One region of the Delftia sp. Cs1-4 genome, then DNA from elsewhere that is predicted to be linked to it. Evidence: predicted binding sites of a transcription regulator. Region 1 holds the regulator's gene; the other holds the start of a gene.
What was found. Region 1 encodes FNR, which switches genes on or off when oxygen is low (the NO sensors DNR and NnrR bind a similar motif). Its sites were predicted from a motif close to TTGATNNNNATCAA; they were not measured.
Positions count from the first base shown of each region.

Region 2: the regulator FNR is predicted to act here: its motif matches at 4,174-4,187, upstream of DELCS14_RS08270 (hemerythrin domain-containing protein).

Region 1 is NC_015563.1:4,481,986-4,492,522, reverse strand. It holds gene ccoN (cytochrome-c oxidase, cbb3-type subunit I) at 1-1,166, shown strand, start outside; gene ccoO (cytochrome-c oxidase, cbb3-type subunit II) at 1,186-1,818, shown strand; gene DELCS14_RS19640 (cbb3-type cytochrome c oxidase subunit 3) at 1,830-1,967, shown strand; gene ccoP (cytochrome-c oxidase, cbb3-type subunit III) at 1,995-2,912, shown strand; gene ccoG (cytochrome c oxidase accessory protein CcoG) at 2,990-4,444, shown strand; gene DELCS14_RS19625 (FixH family protein) at 4,502-4,816, shown strand; gene DELCS14_RS19620 (hypothetical protein) at 4,996-5,283, shown strand; gene fnr (fumarate/nitrate reduction transcriptional regulator Fnr) at 5,365-6,084, opposite strand; gene hemN (oxygen-independent coproporphyrinogen III oxidase) at 6,247-7,629, shown strand; gene DELCS14_RS19605 (sulfite exporter TauE/SafE family protein) at 7,635-8,351, shown strand; gene DELCS14_RS19600 (HD-GYP domain-containing protein) at 8,421-9,767, shown strand; gene DELCS14_RS19595 (bifunctional diguanylate cyclase/phosphodiesterase) at 9,764-10,537, shown strand, end outside.
Region 2 is NC_015563.1:1,868,813-1,879,349, forward strand. It holds gene DELCS14_RS08255 (porin) at 539-1,585, shown strand; gene DELCS14_RS08260 (tripartite tricarboxylate transporter substrate binding protein) at 1,767-2,753, shown strand; gene DELCS14_RS08265 (IclR family transcriptional regulator) at 3,126-3,947, opposite strand; gene DELCS14_RS08270 (hemerythrin domain-containing protein) at 4,233-4,703, shown strand; gene DELCS14_RS08275 (Rieske 2Fe-2S domain-containing protein) at 4,761-6,080, shown strand; gene DELCS14_RS08280 (ABC transporter substrate-binding protein) at 6,083-7,072, shown strand; gene nadC (carboxylating nicotinate-nucleotide diphosphorylase) at 7,077-7,943, shown strand; gene DELCS14_RS08290 (PDR/VanB family oxidoreductase) at 7,993-8,931, shown strand; gene DELCS14_RS08295 (Gfo/Idh/MocA family oxidoreductase) at 8,928-10,127, shown strand.

The DNA.
Region 1 (10,537 bases):
TGTTCATGCCCAAGCTGGCCAGCCTGACGTTCTGGGGCTGGCAGATCGTCATCGTCGCCGCCGCCATCAGTCTGCCGCTGGGCTACACCCAGGGCAAGGAGTACGCCGAGCTGGAGTGGCCGATCGACCTGCTGATCGCCGTGACCTGGGTCTCGTATGCCATCGTGTTCTTCGGAACCATCGGCATCCGCAAGGTCCGTCACATCTACGTGGCCAACTGGTTCTTCGGCGCCTTCATCATCGCCGTGGCACTGCTGCACATCGTCAACAGCGCAGCCATTCCGGCCGGCTGGATGAAGAGCTACTCGGCCTACGCCGGCGTGCAGGACGCGATGGTGCAGTGGTGGTACGGCCATAACGCCGTGGGCTTCTTCCTGACCGCAGGCTTCCTGGGCATGATGTATTACTTCATCCCCAAGCAGGCTGGCCGTCCGGTCTACAGCTACCGCCTGTCCATCGTCCACTTCTGGGCGCTGATCTTCACCTACATGTGGGCGGGTCCTCACCACCTGCACTACACCGCGCTGCCTGACTGGACGCAGTCCGTGGGCATGGTGTTCTCGCTGATCCTGCTGGCTCCCAGCTGGGGCGGCATGATCAACGGCGTGATGACGCTGTCGGGCGCATGGCACAAGCTGCGCGACGACCCCATCCTGCGCTTCCTGATCGTGTCGCTGTCGTTCTACGGCATGTCCACGTTCGAAGGTCCGATGATGTCCATCAAGACCGTCAACGCGCTGTCGCACTACACGGACTGGACCGTGGGCCACGTTCACTCGGGCGCCCTGGGCTGGGTGGGCCTGATCACCATGGGCTCGCTGTACTACCTGATCCCGCGCCTGTTCGGCAAGACCAAGATGCACTCGGTGGGCGCCATCGAACTGCACTTCTGGATGGCCACCATCGGCATCGTGCTGTACATCGCCGCGATGTGGATCGCCGGTGTGATGCAGGGCCTGATGTGGCGCGCCGTCAATCCCGATGGCACGCTGACCTACACCTTCGTCGAAAGCGTCAAGGCCAGCTATCCGTTCTACGTGATCCGCGTGGCCGGTGGCCTGCTGTACCTGGGCGGCATGCTGGTCATGCTGTGGAACACCTGGAAGACCGCGATCTCGGGCCGTTCGGTGAAGGTGGCCGTGCCTGCCGTCGTGGCCCACGCCTGAGCGTCTAGGAGCATTACTCATGTCCGATCACAACAATAGCGCTCCCAAGAGCTTTTCCCACGAGAAGGTGGAAACCAACAATTTCCTGCTGATCGTGCTGACCCTGCTGGTGGTCGCCGTCGGCGGCATGGTGGAAATCGTTCCGCTGTTCTTCCAGAAGTCGACCACGGAAGCGGTGGCGGGCCTCAAGCCCTACACGCCGCTGCAGCTGATGGGCCGCGACGTCTATCTGCGCGAGGGCTGCTACAACTGCCACTCGCAGATGATCCGCCCCTTCCGCGCCGAGACCATGCGCTACGGCCACTACTCGGTGGCTGGCGAGTTCGTCTATGACCACCCCTTCCAGTGGGGTTCCAAGCGCACGGGTCCCGACCTGCACCGCGTGGGCGGCAAGTACAGCGACGAATGGCATCGCATCCACCTGAACAACCCGCGCGACGTGGTGCCCGAGTCCAACATGCCTGCCTACACCTGGCTGGAAAAGAACAAGGTGGATGACACCGTGGTCGCCCAGCACATGAGCGCGCTGCGCAAGGTGGGCGTGCCCTACAGCGACGAGGAAATCAGCGGCGCTGCCGAGCAGGTCAAGGGCAAGACGGAAATGGACGCCGTCATCGCCTACCTGCAGGTCCTGGGCCGTTCGGTCAAGTAAAGGAGAGCGACATGGACATCACCACCATGCGCATCGTGGCCACGCTGGCCTCGCTGGCCTGCTTCATCGGCATCTGGTGGTGGGCGTTCGCCCGCCGCAACCAGGCCCGTTTCGACGAGGCCGCCCAGCTGCCGTTCGAGCAAGACTGAGTCCCTCCACCAGAACGAGAACTTCCCATGAGCGATTTCGTAAACAACTTCTGGTCGATCTATGTCACGGCGATCACGCTGGGCGGCATCATCGGCTGCCTGCTGCTGCTGTATCTCACCGCACGCAAGAAGGTGGTCCCCTCGGCCGACAACACCACGGGCCACGTCTGGGACGAGGACCTGCGCGAGCTGAACAACCCCATGCCCAAGTGGTGGATGTGGCTGTTCATCATCACCTCGGTGTTCGGCTTCGCCTACCTGGCGGCCTATCCGGGCCTGGGCTCGTTCGCGGGCAAGCTGGGCTGGACGCAGCTGGGCGCCTATGAAAACGAGATGGCCAAGGCCCGCGCGGACCTGGAGCCGCTGTACGCCAAGTTCACGAGCATGAGCACCGAAGACATGGCCAAGGACCCCCAGGCCATGGCCATCGGCGAGCGCCTGTTCATGAACAACTGCGCACAGTGCCACGGCTCGGACGCACGCGGCGGCAAGAGCTTCCCCAACCTGACCGATGGCGACTGGCTGCATGGCGGCACGCCCGAGAAGATCAGGGAAACCATCACGGGCGGCCGCATCGGCATCATGCCGCCCATGGCCGCTGCCGTCGGCACGCCCGACGATGTGCGCAACCTCTCGCACTATGTGCTGAGCCTGTCGGGCAGCCCGCACGACTCGCTCAAGGCCTCGCTGGGCAAGTCCAAGTTCACGGCCTGCGCAGCCTGCCACGGCATGGACGGCAAGGGCAACCAGGCCCTGGGCGCGCCCAACCTGACCGATGACATCTGGCTGCACGGCTGGGGCGAGGCCGCCATCACGGCCATGATCAACAACGGCAAGCACAACGAGATGCCTGCCCAGAAGGACAAGCTGACCGAGGCGCAGATCGCGGTGCTTGCTTCCTATGTCTGGGGCATGTCGCACAAAGACGGCGCAGTCCGTCAGTAAGCACAGGGGCGGCGCTGCGGCGCCGCCTTTTTGCGTTTTGAGTTTTCAGATATTTCAAAAAAACAAAGGAACCCACCATGAAGCCCGAGAGCGGGGATGACACCGGGAAGCCTCCCCGCAAAGTCATTCCGATCACGCCGGCCACGCCTGATCCGGGCGAGCTGGTGTCGATGTTCGAGTCGGAAAAGAAGGTCTACCCGCGCTCCATCAGCGGTGTCTTCGCACGCTGGCGATGGGCCCTGGTGTTTCTCACCCAACTGGTTTTCTACGGCCTGCCCTGGCTGGAGTGGGGCCAGCGCCAGATGGTGCTGTTCGACCTCGGAACGCGGCGCTTCTATCTCTTCGGGCTGGTGCTGTACCCGCAGGACTTCATCTACCTGGCGGGCCTGCTGATCATCTCGGCGCTGGCATTGTTCCTGTTCACGGCCGTGGCCGGGCGCCTGTGGTGCGGCTTCTCGTGCCCGCAGACGGTCTACACCGAGATCTTCATGTGGGTGGAGCGCAAGGTCGAAGGCGACCGCAGCGCGCGCATGCGGCTGGACAAGAACGGCTGGACCTTCGAGAAGGCCTGGAAGAAGTCGCTCAAGCAGTTGCTGTGGATCGCCATTGCGCTGTGGACCGGCTTCACCTTCGTGGGCTACTTCGTGCCCATCCGCGAGCTGGGCGGCGAGCTGCTGGCGCTGCAGGGCAGCTGGCAGATGTTCTGGGTGCTGTTCTACGGCTTTGCCACCTATGGCAACGCGGGCTACATGCGCGAGCAGGTCTGCAAGTACATGTGCCCCTATGCGCGCTTTCAGAGCGCCATGTTCGACCGGGACACCATGATCGTCAGCTACGACACGGGCCGGGGCGAGCCGCGTGCACCGCGCACCAAGAAGGTGGACTACAAGGCCCAGGGCCTGGGCGACTGCATCGACTGCAAGATGTGCGTGCAGGTCTGCCCCGTGGGCATCGACATCCGCAACGGTCTGCAATACGAATGCATTGGCTGCGGCCTGTGCATAGACGCCTGCAATTCCATCATGGACAAGATGGAGTACCCGCGCGGCCTGATCCGCCTGACCACGCAGAACGCCATGGCCGGCCTGTGGCGGCGTGCCCAGGTGCTGCGCCGCATCTTCCGTCCGCGCGTGCTGATCTACTCGGCCGTGCTGATCGGCTTGAGCGTGGCCATGATCGTGAGCCTGGCGCTGCGCCAGTCGGTCAAGGTGGACGTGATCCGCGACCGCGCCTCGCTGTCGCGCATCGTGGCGGGCGGCAAGCTGGAGAATGTCTACCGCCTGCAGATCATGAATGCCACCGAGCAGGCCCAGCGCTACCGCATCAGCGCCCACGGCCTCGATGGGCTGGAGCTGGCGTCCGAGCAGGAAGTCGAGGTCGGCCCGGCCGAGACGCGCGGCATTGCGGCGCGCCTGCAGATTCCCTACGGTTCGGCCGAGCCGGGCTCGCACACCGTATTCTTCGATATCGATGCCGTGCATTCAGGCGCGGGACGCGCGTCCGAAAAGGCCGTCTTCCTGGTGCCCCGGTGATGTTCCTGGCAGGCGCGGCACGGTCCGCGCCTGCCGCCTGAAAGAAAGAGGTTTCCCATGTCTTCCAGTCCCGCAGTGTCCGCGCCCGCGCAGGCTCCCTCGCACCCCGACGCCGGCAAGCCCTGGTGGAAGTTCGGCCATGTCTGGCTGGTGGTGGCCGGCCCGGCGGCCGTGGTGGTCGCTGCCGTGATCACGGCCATCATCGCCATCAATGGCGCCGATCCCGTGATCGACCCCGACTACTACCGCAACGGCATCACGATCAACGAGCGTGCCGATGGCGTGCGCGAAGTGCCCAAGAGCATGGCGCCCGCCGTCACCGGCCGCAACCATGCGGCCACGCCCGCGCACGATCACCCCACGGACCGCTGATCGCCGTGCACCCCTGCAAGAGGCCGCAGTCGCGGCCTTTTTGCATGGCGGATCGCATCTCCGGCATGCGCGACGGGTGAGGGTTTCCTACAGGCGTGCAGGGCGCTGCGGGGCTTGGCGCCATGCGTTGGCGCGGCGCACAATGAAGGCGACCCCTCGACAGCACAAGGAGATCGCTGATGTTGGCCCAACGCTGGATGTGGATTGCCTGGCCTGCCTTTCTGGCAGCCGCCGTGATGGAGATGCTGGTTTTTGCCTTTGTGGACCCGCTGGAGCTGCATTGGCTCGGCGACCTGGGCTGGTCGCGCCAGGGCATCTACACGCTGGCCTTCTTCGCCTTCTGGGGCGTGACCATGCTCTCCAGCCTGATGACCACCATGCTGGGTCGCTCGGCCCGCGATCTCAATGACGGCGTGGTCTCCGAGCCCGACCCGGATCTGGCCATGCAGGGGCTGGGGCGGGACTGAGCGAGAGCCCGCCGCAATGAACAAGGCCCGCTGTCGCGGGCCTTGTTCATTGGCGGATGAATGCTTGCCGCCCTTGCAGCCTCACTGGCACTGCTGGCTGTTGACGATGCGCTTGAGCGCCTCCGTGTCCAGGATGCGCAGATGGCGCTGGCGCACCTCAATGATGTTGTCGTCCGCGAACTTGGAGAAGGTGCGGCTCACCGTCTCCAGCTTCAGGCCCAGGTAGCTGCCGATTTCCTCGCGCGTCATGCGCAGCACCAGTTCGGACTTGGAAAAGCCCCGCGCATGCAGGCGCTGCACCAGGTTGAGCACGAAGGCGGCCAGGCGCTCTTCTGCGCGCATGCTGCCCAGCAGCAGCATCACGCCGTGCTCGCGCACGATCTCGCGGCTCATGACCTTGTGCACATGGTTTTGCAGGGCCGTGACCTCGCGCGACAGGTCTTCCAGCTTGTCGAAGGGCATGACGCAGACTTCGGCGTCTTCCAGCGCGACGGCATCGCAGGTGTGGTGGTCGTTGACGATGCCGTCCAGGCCGATGATCTCGCCGGCCATCTGAAAGCCTGTGACCTGGTCGCGTCCGTCCTCGGTGGCCACGCAGGTCTTGAAGAAGCCGGTGCGGATGGCGTACAGCGAGGTGAATGTCTCGCCGTTGCGAAACAGCAGGCCTCCGCGCTTGACCTTGCGGCGCGTGGCCACGATGTCGTCGATGCGCTGCATCTGCTCGGCATCCAGGCCCATGGGCATGCACAGTTCGCGCAGGTTGCAGTTGGAGCAGGAGGCTTTGATGGTCTGAAGGTTCATGGAGTGATAAACATCAGCGGCACACAGCGTGCCGGCGGTGACCTCGTGGATTGCGATGAGTTGGATCAAATTGTCGCAGCAGTCCCTCAAACAACTCTTGATATGAGTCAAGGACATGACCGATGTGCTGCGGCACAGTCGAGGTATTAGAGGAAAAAACCCATGACCGCTGTCACCCCAGAGCTGCTGCGTCGCTTTGACGTACCGGGGCCCCGATACACCTCGTTCCCTACCGCCGACCGCTTTGTCGAGGCCTTTGGTGCAGAGGACTATATCCTGGCGCTGCAACAACGCAAATCGAGTACCGCAGCGCGTGCCATGCCTTTGTCGCTGTATGTGCACGTGCCCTTTTGCGAGTCGCTTTGCTACTACTGCGCCTGCAACAAGATCGTGACGCGTCACCATGATCGCGCTGCCGTCTACCTGGACTACCTGGCGCGCGAGATGGCCTTGCATACGGCCCATTGCGGCAAGGGCCAGGCCGTCAGCCAGCTGCACCTGGGCGGCGGCACGCCCACCTTCTTCTCCGACGACGAGCTGCGCACGCTGATGGGCCTGTTGCGCGAGCATTTCAAGCTGGAGCCGGGTGGCGAGTACTCCATCGAGGTCGATCCGCGCACCGTCAGCGTCGAGCGCCTGGCCGTGCTCAAGGAGCTGGGCTTCAACCGCCTGAGCTTCGGCGTGCAGGACTTCGACGAGCAGGTGCAGATCGCGGTGCACCGCGTGCAGCCGGCCGAGCAGGTGTTCGAGCTGGTGGCGGCCGCGCGGCAGCTGGGCTTTGCCTCCATCAACGTGGACCTGATCTACGGCCTGCCCAAGCAGACGCCCGAATCCTTCGAGCGCACGCTGGCCCAGGTCAACGCGCTGCGGCCCGACCGCATCGCGCTCTATGCCTATGCCCACCTGCCCGAGCGCTTCAAGCCGCAGCGGCGCATTGCGGCCGAGGATCTGCCCCAGGGGGCCGACAAGCTGGCCATGCTGTCGCGTTCCATCGCCGCGTTCATGGACGGTGGTTATGTCTATGTGGGCATGGACCACTTCGCCCTGCCGGAGGACTCGCTGGCCGTGGCCAAGCGCCAGGGCCGGCTGCACCGCAACTTCCAGGGCTACAGCACCCAGCCCGACTGCGACCTGATTGCGCTGGGCGTGTCGGCCATCGGCAAGGTGGGTGCCAGCTACAGCCAGAACGCCAAGACGCTGGAGGAGTACTACGACGCCATCGACGCCAGCCACCTGCCCGTGGTGCGGGGCCTGGCGCTGTCGCGCGACGACCTGGTGCGCCGCGCCGTCATCATGGCCATCATGTGCCAGGGCGCCGTGCTGTTCGAGCCCATGGAGCAGGCATGGCTGCTGGGCTTTCGCGAGTACTTCGCGCCCGAGATGGCGGCCCTGGAGGACCTGCAGGCCAAGGGCCTGGTGCAGATCAGCGACGAGGGCTTCCAGGTCACGCCCATGGGCTGGTACTTCGTGCGCGGCGTGGCCATGCTGTTTGACCGATATCTGCAGGCGGACAAGAACCGGGCGCGGTTTTCGAGGATCATCTAGGCCCCATGCTGTTGTCGCTCCTCTGGACCGCTTTGATCATGGGGCTCGTCGGCGGGCCCCATTGCCTTGCCATGTGCGCTGCGCCCTGCGGCGTGGTCACGGGCGGGGCGGGGCAGGGCGGCGGCTCGCAGGTGGTGGCCGTGCATGGATTGCAAAGCCGGCTGTGGCTGCGCACGGCGCTGTTCCACGGCGGCCGTCTGGCCGGTTATGCCAGCCTGGGCGCTGCCTCGGCCCTGGCCATGGAAAGCCTGTCCTGGCTCACCAGCCAGACCACGGCGCTGCAGCCGTTCTGGACACTGACCCATGTCGCCGTGATGGCCTGGGGCCTGGCCATGATGGTGCAGGCCCGCCAGCCCGCCTGGCTGGAGTCTGCCGGCCGCGCCGCCTGGCGGCGCGTGCAGCCCTGGGTATCGGCGCCGGGCGGCACGCTGGCGGCAGGCTATGCCTGGGCGCTCATGCCTTGCGGACTGCTGTATTCGGCCGTGCTGGTCGCCGCGCTCAGCGGCGGGCCGTTGCAGGGCGCGCTGGCCATGGCGGCCTTTGGCGTGGGCAGCGGGCTGTGGCTGGTGGCCGGCCCCTGGCTGTGGCGGCTGGGCCGGCAGCGCCTGAACGGCCTGCGCGCCGAATGGGGCACGCGCCTGGCCGGCCTGATGCTGGTGGGCGTGGCCGTCTGGGCGCTGTGGATGGACCTGATCTACAAGCCCAGCCTCTGGTGCCGTTGAGCAACAGCTGAGGCCAGACTTGGCACCTGGGGCCGCGGATTGGCTGCGAGGCCCTCAGAACTGGAGATAATGCCCGAATCATCGGCTTACATATTGCCGATTCCTTCAGCCTCGGGGCCGTTGCCGCGCGTGAACCATTCCGTCCTCATCGATATCCGAGACCTCCGTCCGGGCATGTTTGTCCAGCTCGATGTTGGGTGGCTGAACCATCCCTTTCCGGTCAGCAGCTTCAAGATCACCTCCAGCGCACAGATCCAGACCCTGAAATCCCTGGGCCTGGAGGTGGTGCGCTGTGTCCCGCACAAAAGCGACACCTGGCCCGCCGAGGTGCGCACCCCGCCGCCGCAGGAGCTGCCGCCCGTCGTGGTGGCCCCCGAGCCTGCACCCACCGAACCTGCGCCAGCACCGCTGCTGCTGTCCGTGCCCGACTGGCGCGGCCGGCTGGAGGACTGCAATGCGCGCTTTCAGAAGGTGGAGCGCGGCTATGTGGCCATAGAGACCACCATTGCCAGCGCGCCCGAGCAGGCGCGCATGCCCACCGAGGCCCTGGTCGATGGCTGCCTGGCCGAACTGGCGGGCCCGCAGGACGTGGCCATTCACCTGCTGTCCGATGGCGTGGGCAGCAGCCAGAGCGTGCATGCCGTCAACGTGACCGTGCTCAGCCTGCTGCTGGGCCGGGCCCTGGGCCTGCAGGAATCGCTGCTGCGCGACCTGGGCCTGGCGGCGCTGCTGCATGACGCGGGAAAGCCCGTGGCCGGTGTCGAAGGCATGCACGGCCTGGCCCTGGAGCCTTCCGTGCCCGACGCCCTGCGCGAGCGCTACGAGCGCCATGTGGGCGAATCCGTGGCCATTGCCATGCGCATGGGCCTGTCGGCCCAGGTCACCACGGCCATCGCCCAGCACCATGAATGGGCCGACGGCACGGGGTTCCCGCTGAGCCTGGTGGCCGAAGACATGGAACTCACGGGCCAGATCCTGGCCCTGGTCAACACCTACGATCGCCTGTGCAATCCCGGCGATGCACAGACGCCGCATACGCCGCACGAGGCCCTGTCCATGCTGTTCAGTCGGCTGCGCGACAAGTTCGCCGCGCCCGTGCTCAATGGCTTCATCCGCATGATGGGTGTGTTCCCCCCGGGCTCGGTGGTGGAGCTGACCGACGGGCGCCATGCCATGGTCATGTCCGTGAATGCATCACGCCCGCTCAAGCCCTCGGTGATGGTGCACGATGCCGGCGTGCCGGCCGCGCAGGCGCCCGTGCTGGCGCTGGAGCTGTTTCCCGAGCTGGGCATACGCCGGGGAGTGGCGCCCGCGCAGCTGCCGCGCGATGCGCTGGACTACCTGTCGCCGCGCCGGCGTGTCTGCTATTACTTTGAACGGGCGGTGGAGTTGGATCCACCGAAGGTGGCGTCTTGAACAAGCAAGCGCTCAACCGCGCCTGGCCCCGCCTGCTGGATGCACTGCAGGAGGCCCTGTGGCTGATCGATGCGCGCACCCTGAAGGTGCTGCGCGCCAACGCCGCCAGCGAATCCGTCACCGGCTATGAGGCCGATGCGGCCCCGGGCCTGCCCGTGCAGGTGCTGGCCGCCACGCCGCAGCAGCAGGCTTTCTGGAGCGATCCCTTCAACTGGCAGGCCGGAGCCCAGTTCATTGCCGAGGTGCGCCGCGCCGATGGCCAGCTGGCGCCCGTGGAGATGCGCGTGCGCGCGCTCGACGGCGAGGTGCTGCTGGTCAGCATGCTGGACCGGCGCGAGCAGGCCTTGCACGAGGCCGAGTTCGAGAGCCTGTTGGGCGAGCTGCGCGCCACGCTGGAGTCCGCGGCCGACGCCATCCTGGTCTGCGATCCCGATGGCCGCATCCGCGCCTTCAATCACCGCTTTGCCACGCTCTGGGGCATTCCCGAGGCGCTGCTGGTGCGCCGCAACGACGTGGCCATCCTCGACCACCTGGCCAGCCAGGTGCGCGATGCCGAATCCTATGCGCGCCAGTTGAAGCTGCTGTCGGCCCAGCCCCTGATGGAGGCGGCCGACGTGCTGGACCTGCGCGACGGACGCATCCTGGAGCGCCGCGCCGTGCCCCAGCTGCGCCGGGGCCTGCCCATGGGGCGGATCTTTTCCTTCCGCGACATCACGGCCGAGGCCCAGACCCAGGCGGGCCTGGAGCTGGCCGCGCGCGTCTTCGAGTCC
Region 2 (10,537 bases), 2.6 Mb from region 1:
GCATGCCAGTGGGGCGCGCAGCGACGTTGCGCGGTGCGGACTCGCCAGGAACACTCAACTCGCCGCGGCGCGCATCGCTGCTGCCACGTACCCGGGCGTGGTGCCCGGGTCGCGTCGGCGGAGCGTCGATCTGCTTTTGACGCCGCAGTCGCTCACTCCGCACTGGGCGTGCGGCTTGTCCGCCACTGCTCGCGCTGGCCCATCTGACTTCCCGCTCGGAGCGCGCTGCCCTGCACGTTGCACAGGTCGCTGCCATGGCACACCCCACGACCTGGCAGAGCCACCCCATGGTCAGCGCTCGAACCGGCCTGCGCCGCGGAGCACGTGCGCATCGAAGGCACCCGAGACGTCCCTGGCGCGGCCCATCGGCAAAGCCCTGCAGCACGTTCAGCGCATTGCGGTGTCAGCCAATCCAGACACTGTGGGTTGCGATTTCCCGAACATCGCGTGAACCCTCATCGCGTCCATGGGGCGTGTTTGTACCTTAGGAGGGATGGGCTTTCGCTTAGTTCCCTAATGATAACCACGGAGATGTCCAATGAATAAACCCTCGCTGCTCGTACTGTCTCTCACCGCGCTGTCCGGCGCCGCTTTCGCCCAGTCGTCGGTGACGCTGTTCGGCGTCGTGGACGCCAACATCGGCTACGGCTCGGGCTCGGTGGCCAGCCGCACCTCGCTGTCCGGCAGCGGCCTGAACAGCAACCGCCTGGGCTTTCGCGGCACCGAGGACCTGGGCGGCGGCCTGGCCGCCTCCTTCTGGCTGGAGGCTGGCTTCAACGTCGACACCGGCACGGGCCTGAGCACCAACACCAACAACCAGGCCTCGGGTGTGACGCCCGCCGGCGGCCTGACCTTCAACCGCCGCTCCACCGTCTCGCTGTCGGGACCCTGGGGCGAGGTGCGCATGGGCCGCGACTACACGCCGCAGTACTGGAACCTGGGCTACATGGACGTCTTCGGCAACGTGGGCGCGGGCTCCGCGCTGCCGGCCACGATCCCCATCACCGGCCCCACGGCGGTGCGCGCCTCCAACTCCATCGGCTACCTCTCGCCCAAGGTGCTCGGCGGCTTCGCGGTGCAGGTGGCGCACTACCGCGGCGAGAACGCCAGCGGCGCGGCCAACTCGGGCGATGGCACCGGCGGCGGCGTGCGCCTGACCTACGACAACGGCCCGCTGACCGCCGGCCTGGGCTGGGGCCGCACCAAGTACGCGGCCGGCGACACCTACCAGCGCAACGTGCTGCTGGGCTGGGACTTCGGCGTGGCCAAGCTGTACGGCGGCTATTCGCGTGACGCGGCGGGCTCGGTGAACGCCACGGGCCACTCGCTGGCGGTGAGCGTGCCGGTGGGGGTGGGTGAGTTCAAGGCGGGGTACTCGCGCTACAAGACCGACGCGGCGGGCAGCCCGGATGCGAAGAAGCTCGCGATCGGCTACGTGCACAACCTGTCCAAGCGCTCGGCGCTGTACGCGACGCTGGCGCACGTGACCAACAGCGGCGGTTCGGCGCACGCCCTCAATGGCTCGATCACCGCGCCCAACGGCTCCTCGCGCGGCGTGGATCTGGGCTTCCGCCACGCGTTCTGAAGGTGCGGGCTCGGGGCTTGCCTTGCGCTCGCCCCGGGCCGGCCTGGCAGGGGGCGCCTGCGCGGGCCTTCGCTGCGACCACGTCGCGGGGGACTGATGCCAGTACGGCGATGGGCCGGCGGCTGACATCACGCGGGCAATGGCCGCGTTCAGCTGTATCGACGCTCAATCTGGAGACAACATGAAGTTTTCTTTCATCCGTCGTGCCGTGATTGTGGGGTGGAACCTGTTGCTGGCGGCGGTCGCCGCCACCGCCCAGCCCTCGCAGGCCTTTCCGTCGAAGCCGATCAAGATCATCGTGCCCATCGCCGCGGGCGGTGCCACGGATGCGCAAGCGCGCGCCATGGCCGATCTGCTGAGCAAGCGACTGAACAACCCGGTGGTTGTCGAGAACCGGCCCGGCGGCAACTTCGTGATCGGTAGCGTCGCGGTGGCCTCCGCGCCGCCGGACGGCTACACGATCGGTTGGGCCCTCTCGGCGGCCATGTCGCTGAACCCACTGCTGTACAAGACCCTGCCGTACAAGCCGGGCGACTTCCAGTTCCTGGCACCGGTGTCCAAGGGCCATCACGTGATCGCGCTGCCTGCCAGCGCAAAGCCCAATACGCTGGCCGAATGGATCGCGGAAGTGAAGGGGAGCGGCAAACCAGCGGCGATCGTGGTGTCCAGTGTCGGCGGCACCACCCATCTGATGGCCGAGGACCTGGGGGAACGGGCCGGCTTTTCGGTGGAGCCGGTGCTGTACAAGGGCCAGGGCCAGGCCGTGCTCGACCTGATCTCCGGGCGGGTACCTGCGATGGCCGGCGTGGTGGCCAGCGTGCTGGACCTGTACAAGACGGGCAAGGTCAAGATCCTGGCCATTTCTTCGGAGACGCGGATTCCTGAGCTTCCAGAAGTTCCGACTTTCAGGGAGTCGGGCTATGACCTCGTGGCGACCTACTGGAACGGCGTCGTAGCACCGGCAGGAACGCCTACGCCGATCGTGGACAAGCTGTCCGGCCAGATCCGCGAAGTGGTCGCGTCGCCCGAGTACCAGGCACGCATATCGTCCGTGCCGGACATGCACATCATTGTCGGGCCGCCGCAACTCCTGGGCGCAATGATCAGGGAGGACGCCGCGTTCTGGTCGCGCATTATTCGGAGCCGGAACATCCAGATCGAGCAATGAGATGTATGCCTGCCGTGCGCGAGACCGCGACCGCCGAGCGGGGCTTTGTCGAGTGCAGTTGCGTCCGGGAGACGCCCGGGACCAAGAAATGCAGTCAGCGGTGAAACCAAGTACTGTCCTTTTCAATGCTTGAACAGAATCAATGGGTTAGCGCAGGGGTGCGATCGGGCTGCAGGGTGCATGAAACCTCGGTTTTCTCGAAGACCGACGCCGCAGGATCTGCAGGCGGGCATAGCAAAGCAATGAGATGAATCTCGTTCTTGACGATGGCGATCGGCACGTAGGTGGGCACCGCAGCGAGGTCAGGGCGCCGATGCGCCGGGCGGGCGGCGCGCACGAGACGTCGCCCCGTGCGCCCTTTCCACGGCCGCGCTACAGCTGCGTCACTTGCGCCAGGGTCTGCTCGATCTCGGTGATCTCGGCGCGCAGCACGTCCACCATCTGGGCCTGTCGATCCGAGGTCATGCGGCTTGCGATCGCGGCGATGGCGATGCCCGCGAACGGATGGCCGTAGCGATTCACGATCGGCAGGCCGAGCGTGATGGCCGCTGCCGTGCCGCGCTTGTTCAGCGCGTAGCCGAGCTGCCGGGAGCGCTGCAGCAACTTCATGGCCGACGGCACGGTGAGCCCATGCGGGCCCAGCCGCCTCGCGTTGGCACAGACGATCTCGTCGACGGCCTCGGGGGACAGCGGCAGCAGCAACGCCATGCCGGTCGCGCCGACGCCGAGCGGTGCGCGGGCGCCGAGCTCCACCATCAGTGCCTTGATCGGAAAGCTCCCTTCGACGCGGTCGATGCACACCCAGTCGTAGCCGCTGCGCACGGACAGGAAGACGGTGTCGCCGGTCTGCTCGGCGATGCGCTGCAGCGAGGGTCGGCAGATGTCGCACAGGTTGAACTGCGGTGCGGAGGCGAGGCCGAGCTCGAAGATCAGGGGGCCGAGGAAGTACTGGTGCGAGTCGGGCACCTGCATGAGGAAGCCCTCGTCGACGAGGCACTTGAGGATGCGGTGCGCGGTGGGCCGCTGCAGCCCGGACTGCTGCACGACCTCGGTCAGGCGCATGCCGGTGCTGCTGCGCGAGGCGACCAGCTTGACCAGTTGGGAGGCGCGCTCGATGGTCTGGGTGCCGGAGGACTTGGCGGCGGCGACGGGGGCGGCTCGCCGGCTCCCTGGGATGCTACGGGTGCGGGGCATGGGGTGTCCAAGATGTGGAAACTTCTTTTCAAGGCGTGTTCTACCACATGGCGAAAGCGGCGGCTCCCATTGCAGGCGCCGACCGACCGCCGGTTGGGTGCGCGCTGCCGCGGGTGCCCGAAGGCTGCAGCGCGGGGGGGGGGCGCATGGCGCAGCCGCCTCGATTCCCCTCGCGTTGCGCGGCCATGCGGTGCATGCGCGGCATCAGGGCTTTCACGGGGGAGCGTTGAGTTCTGTCAAATGCCAGCGATATAATTAGGAAACTAACATTAATGATGCGGCACGATGTCAACGAACCCCACTGAAACCCGTGAGCTGAACTGGCACGACGGCCTGGTGCTGGGCTTCGCCCCGATGGATGCGGTGCACGAGGAATTCGTGACGCTGATCGGAGCGGTCCGGCACGCGCCGGATGCCGGCGTCGCGGCCGCGCTCGACTGCCTGGCGGACCACACCCGCGACCACTTCAAGGCCGAGGACGACTGGATGGTCGAGAGCGGCTTCCCCGGGCAGGCCTGCCACAGCGCCGAGCATGCCGCGGTGCTGCAGTCGATCGAGGGCGTGCGGCGCCGGGTCGCCGGCGGCGAGTTCGCCGCCGCGCGGCGGCTGGCAGACGAACTGTGCGCGTGGTTCCCCGCGCATGCCGACTACCTCGACTCGGCGCTGGCCCACTGGATGGTCAAGCGGCGCTTTGGAGGCAAGCCGATCGTGCTTCGCCGTCAGCTGGCTCCCCAGGCCTCCGAGATGCGGGCCTGAGCCAGCGTCCCCACCCTTCCCGTTTTTTGTATTTTTTCCCTACCAGCGAGACCCCCCATGTTGACCCAAGAAGAGAACGACCTGTTGTGCCGCGTCGAAGGCGATGCCCCGATGGGCCGGCTGATGCGAGAGCACTGGACGCCCGTGTGCCTGATCGAGGAGGTCGGCGAGCTCGATGGCGCGCCGGTCAAGGCGCGTGTGTTCGGCGAAAGCCTCGTCGTGTTCCGCGACAGCGAAGGCCGGGTCGGCGTGCTCGACGAGGCCTGCCCGCACCGCGGCGCCTCGCTGCTGTACGGCCGCAACGAAGAGGGCGGCCTGCGCTGCCTGTACCACGGCTGGAAGATGGACGCCGACGGCAATGTGCTGGAGATGGTCTCCGAGCCAGCGTCCAGCGGCATGGTCGACAAGGTCAAGCACAAGGCCTACCCGGTGAAGGAATGGGGCGGCATGGTCTGGGCTTGGTTCGGCGCGGCCGACGCGGTCCCCGAGTTCCAGCCGCCCGCCTGGGCGCCGACCGCGGACACGCGCGTCAGCATCGCCAAGGTGCTGCTGCCCTGCAACTGGGCGCAGGTCCTGGAGGGAGCGATCGACTCGGCGCACAGCTCGAGCCTGCACTCGTCGGACATGGTGCCGGCGCGTGTGGACGGCGCCAAGGCCACGGACAAGACGTGGCTGCGCCCGTCGACGGACAAAGCGCCGCGCATGCAGGTGCAGCGTACCGGCTTCGGCTTCCGGTATGCCGCCCTGCGCAGGCCGATCCAGAACGCCGCGACGCACGAATACGTGCGCTCTACCGTCTTCGTGGCACCGGCGACCGTGCTGATTCCGCCGAACAACCTCTACAACGTCGCCAACGTCAACGTCCCGATGGACGACACGAACACGGCGTTCTACTTCATCGCCTGGGGCCATCCGGCGCAGACGCCGGAGACCGAGACCTGGCGCAAGTTCTTGCGCCAGACCGTGGGCATCGACCTCGACGAGGAGTACCGGCCGCTGCGCACGATGGCGAACAAGTTCTGGCAGGACCGCCAGGCGATGAAGGCCGGCAATTTCACCGGCATCAGCGGATTCCCGAACCAGGACGTGGCGATGTGGCTGACGATGGGGCCCATCGCCGATCGCTCGAAGGACCGGCTGGGTGCCAGCGACCTGGCAATCGTCGAGTTCCGCCGCCGGATGCTCGATGCGGTCCGGGATCACCAGAAAGGGGAGGCCGCGATCGGCACCGGCAAGGATGCGATCCCGGCCACGGTGTGCGCATTCCAGGCCGTGGTGCCGAAGTCGACCGACTGGCGCGCGCACGAGGTGAGCTATGTCTGGCAGGGCGGCGAGGACCAGCCCGAGCTCGAACCGTCGTACAACGTGAAGGCCTGATCGTGAGCAAGCTCCAACTCTCCGTCGCCATGGGCGACTACGACCGCACGCGCGCGCTGTACGACGGTCGGGTGCAGATCGACGGCGTGGACCCCGTGTACATGCTGCTCAACCCCGAGGAAATGTTCTTCCGCTCGATGCGAAGCATGGACTTCGACATCACGGAGCTGTCGTTCTCGAGCTACCTGGTGAAGCATTCCCGCGGAGAATGCCCCTACATCGCGGTGCCTGTTTTCCTGTCGCGCGCCTTCCGCCACACGTCGATCTATGTGCGCAAGGACCGCATCAAGCGGCCCGAGGACCTGAAGGGCAAGCGCGTCGGCCTGCCCGAATACCAGCTCACCGCCAACGTGTGGGCGCGCTCGATCCTCGAGGACGACTACGGGGTGAAGCCTTCGGATATGACGTGGGTGCGCGGCGGCATCGACACGCCTGGGCGACCCGAGAAGGTGAAGCTGCAGCTGCCGCCCGATGTCCACGTCGAGCCGGCGCCCGAAGGCACGACGATCTCGGAGCTGCTCGACCGCGGCGAGATCGACGGCTTCATCGGCCCGCGCCCGCCGAGCAAGCCGGTGCTGCGCAATCCCCACGTCGGCTGGCTGTTCGACGATCCCACGGCGGTGGCGAAGGACTACTACCGCCGCACGGGCGTGTTCCCCATCATGCACGTGGCTGCCATCCGCAAGGAGCTCGTGGAGCGCCATCCCTGGCTGCCCAACGCGGTGTTCAAGGCCTTCAGCCAGTCCAAGGCAGCCGCGCTGGAGCTGCTGTCCGACACCTCGGCCACCAAGGTGACGCTGCCTTTTGTCGAGGAGCAGCTCAAGGCGGCCCGTGAAGCCATGGGTGAGGACTACTGGTCGTACGGCGTGCAGCCCAATCTCCGGACGCTCGAGATGTTCGTGCGCCACCACCACTCGCAGGGCCTGTCCGCGAGGCTGATGCCGGTGGAGGAACTGTTCCATCCGTCGACCTACGAGAGCTACAGCATCTGAGCGCATGATCCTCTTCGAGTACAACGAGAGCCTGGAGCAGGCGCTGCAGCGCAATGTCCGCGATGCGCTGATGGAGGATATCGGCCGGGCCGACTGGACCGCCATGCTGGTGCCCGACGGCCGGACGATGTCGGCCCGCGTGGTGGCCAAGGAGGACGCGGTGCTGGCCGGACAGGCCTGGTTCGAGGCCTGCTTTCGCGCGCTCGATCCGCAGACCGCCATTTCATGGGGAATCCAGGACGGCCAGCGCGTGCGCGCCGGCGCCGAGGTCTGCCGCCTCACCGGCAACGCCCGTGCGCTGCTGTCCGGCGAGCGGGCGGCGTTGAATTTCCTGCAGATGCTGTCAGGGGTGGCGACGGTCACGCGGACCTATGTCGACGCGCTGGCCGGCGTGTCGCCCAACCCGCGGGGCTGTGCCTTGCTCGACACGCGCAAGACGCTGCCCGGCCTTCGCCAGGCCCAGAAGTATGCGGTGCGCACGGGCGGAGGCAGCAACCACCGCATGGCGTTGTGGGATGGCATCCTGATCAAGGAGAACCACATCGCTGCGGCCGGCGGCATTCGCGAGGCGCTGGAGGCGGCGCGTGCGCTTGACGCCGGCGTGGCGGTGCAGGTGGAAGTCGAGGACCTGGAGCAGCTCCAGGCCGCGCTGGACGCCGGCGCGGCGAGCATCCTGCTGGACGACTTCACGCTGGAAGACATGCAGCGGGCATGCACCCTCAACGCCGGACGGGCCGTGCTGGAGGTGTCGGGAGGGGTGGATCTGCGCACCTTGCGCGACATCGCCGCTACCGGCGTTGACCGCATCTCCAGCGGCAAACTGACAAAGGACGTGCGGGCCATCGACCTCTCGATGCGCTTCGACACATGAACCGGAGACAACCAACGTGAGCACCATTCAGAACCATGCGGACACGCCGATGCCACTGCGCATCGATCGCATCCACGATGTCGCAGAGGGTATCCGCTCCTTCGAGCTCGTGCAGCCCGATGGCTCGGCGCTGCCGGCCTTCACGCCGGGGGCGCACATCAAGGTGCAGGTCCCCAACGGCTTGCTGCGCAAGTACTCGTTGTGCAACGACCCGGAGGACCGCCACCGCTACGTCATCACCGTCAAGCGCGAGGCGCAGGGGCAGGGGGGATCGCTGAGCCTGTGCGACGACGCCAAGGTGGGCGACACGCTGCCGACCTCGGTGCCCGACAACGCCTTTCCGCTGGTGGAGGGCGCCAAGCGCTATCTCTTCATCGCCGGCGGCATCGGGATCACGCCCTTCATGTCGATGATCCGCAGCTTCGGCGAACTTCCGCCCGCCCCATGGAAACTCTACTATCTGTCGCGCGCGGCGGAGACGGCGGCATTCCTGGACGAGCTGCGGGCGCCCGAATACAAGGGCAAGGTGCATGTCCACCACACCCATGGCGATCCGGCCAAGGCCTTCGACCTGTGGCCCCTGTTCGAGCAGGCCACCGACACGCATATTTACTGTTGCGGCCCCCGCCGCCTGATGGACGAGGTGCGCGACATGACCGGCCATTGGGCCAGCAAGTACGTGCATTTCGAAAGTTTCAACGAAGGTGGCGAGGTGCGACCGGACGACCAGCCTTTCGCGGTGAGCCTGGCCAAGACCGGCGAGCGCTTCGACGTGCCGGTGGGCAAGAGCATCCTCGCCGTGCTGCGCGAACACGGATGCACCGTGCCGGCGTCCTGCGAGAGCGGCACCTGCGGCACTTGCCGCACGACGCTCGTATCCGGCGAGGCCGATCACCGCGACATGGTCCTGATGCCCGACGAGCTGGACCACCAGATCATGATCTGCGTGTCGCGCGCCAAGGGCGCGGAACTGGTGATCGATCTGTGAGCGCGCCGCCCGTCCCGAAAGTTCGCCTCGCGGTGGCCGGCCTCGGCCGCGCCTTCTCCCTGATGCTGCCGACCTTCCTGGCGGACGGCCGCGTCGAGCTCGCGGCCGCGTGCGACCCGCGGGAAACGGCCCGCGCGCAGTTCGCAAAGGACTTCGACGCGCCGGTGTTCGAGGACATCGCGCAAATGGCGGCGCAGCCCGGCATCGATGCCATTTACATCGCGAGCCCGCACCAGTTCCATGCATCGCACGCCTGCATCGCGGCGGCGCATGGCAAACACCTGCTGGTGGAAAAGCCGATGGCGATCACGATGGCCGAGTGCGACGAGATGGTGCAGGCCTGCGAGCGCGCCGGTGTCCATTTGATCGTCGGCCATTGCCACAGCTTCGACACGCCCTACCTGCGAACGCGTGAACTGATCGACAGCGGCGCCTACGGCGACGTCCGCATGATCCAGGCCCTGAACTACACGGACTTCCTGTACCGGCCTCGGCGCCCCGAGGAACTTCGCACCGAGGAAGGCGGCGGCGTGGTGTTCAGCCAGGCGGCCCACCAGGTCGACGTCGTGCGCCTATTGGCGGGGCGGCGGGCCACGAAGGTTCGGGCCGTGCTGGGGCAGTGGGATCCGGTGCGCCCCACGGAGGGCGCGTACTCGGCGCTGTTGTGGTTCGAGGGCGGTGCGTTCGCCACCATCGGCTACAGCGGCTATGGCCGCTTCGACTCCGACGAATGGTGTGGCTGGATCGGCGAGATGGGCCAGCGCAAGGACCCCAACGCCTACGGCCAGGCCCGGCGCAAGCTGGCGGCGGTGGCTTCGGCCGAGCAGGAGGCGGCGCTCAAGGCGGCCGGTACCTACGGTGGCCCGGCCTGGACCGCACCGGCGGCGAGCCCGGCGGTGGCGCACCAGCACTTCGGGCCGCTGATCGCCAGTTGCGAGCACGCGGACCTGCGGCCGTTGCCCGATGGGGTATGGGTCTACGGCGACGCACGGAAGGAACTTCTGCCCCTGCCTGCCGCCAGCGTGCCCAGGTTCGAGGTCATCGACGAGCTGGTCGGTGCCCTGCGGCATGGCAAGAAGCCCGTGCACGATGGCCGATGGGCCCGTGCAACGCTGGAAATCTGCCTGGCGCTGCTGGCTTCGTCGCAGCAGGGGTGCGATGTGGCCCTGACCCGGCAGGTAGGGCTGGGCGAATGAGCGCTCGCTGACTCCCGGCTCGAGGCCTCCGGGGGCCCCGGGGGCCTTGGCCCGTGGCCCTCTCCGGCCGCTTCCGGGATCCGGTTCCGGCGCCAGTCACGCGGCACTTCCGCCTTGAGCGGCCCGCGCGAGGCTCACCGCGCCGGGGCATGTGGCGCCGCCCCCTTGTGGACGGTTGGCGGCCTGGAGACGCCGAAGGCCTTCCGCCTTGAAGCCACATGGCTGCTCGGCGATTCCCGCACCTCGCTGGCCGCCGACGTCACGTCCTGTGGAAGGGTCGGCGCGGCCGGGCCCGGCGTCGGACGCCCCTCTGCGCACAGGCCGCGGCGCCTCGGGCAGGTCTGCGGGCAAGACCGCCGCCCCGTCGCGAGGCGGCGCGCGGCGCTGTGGAACAGGGCCGCTCCAAGGCG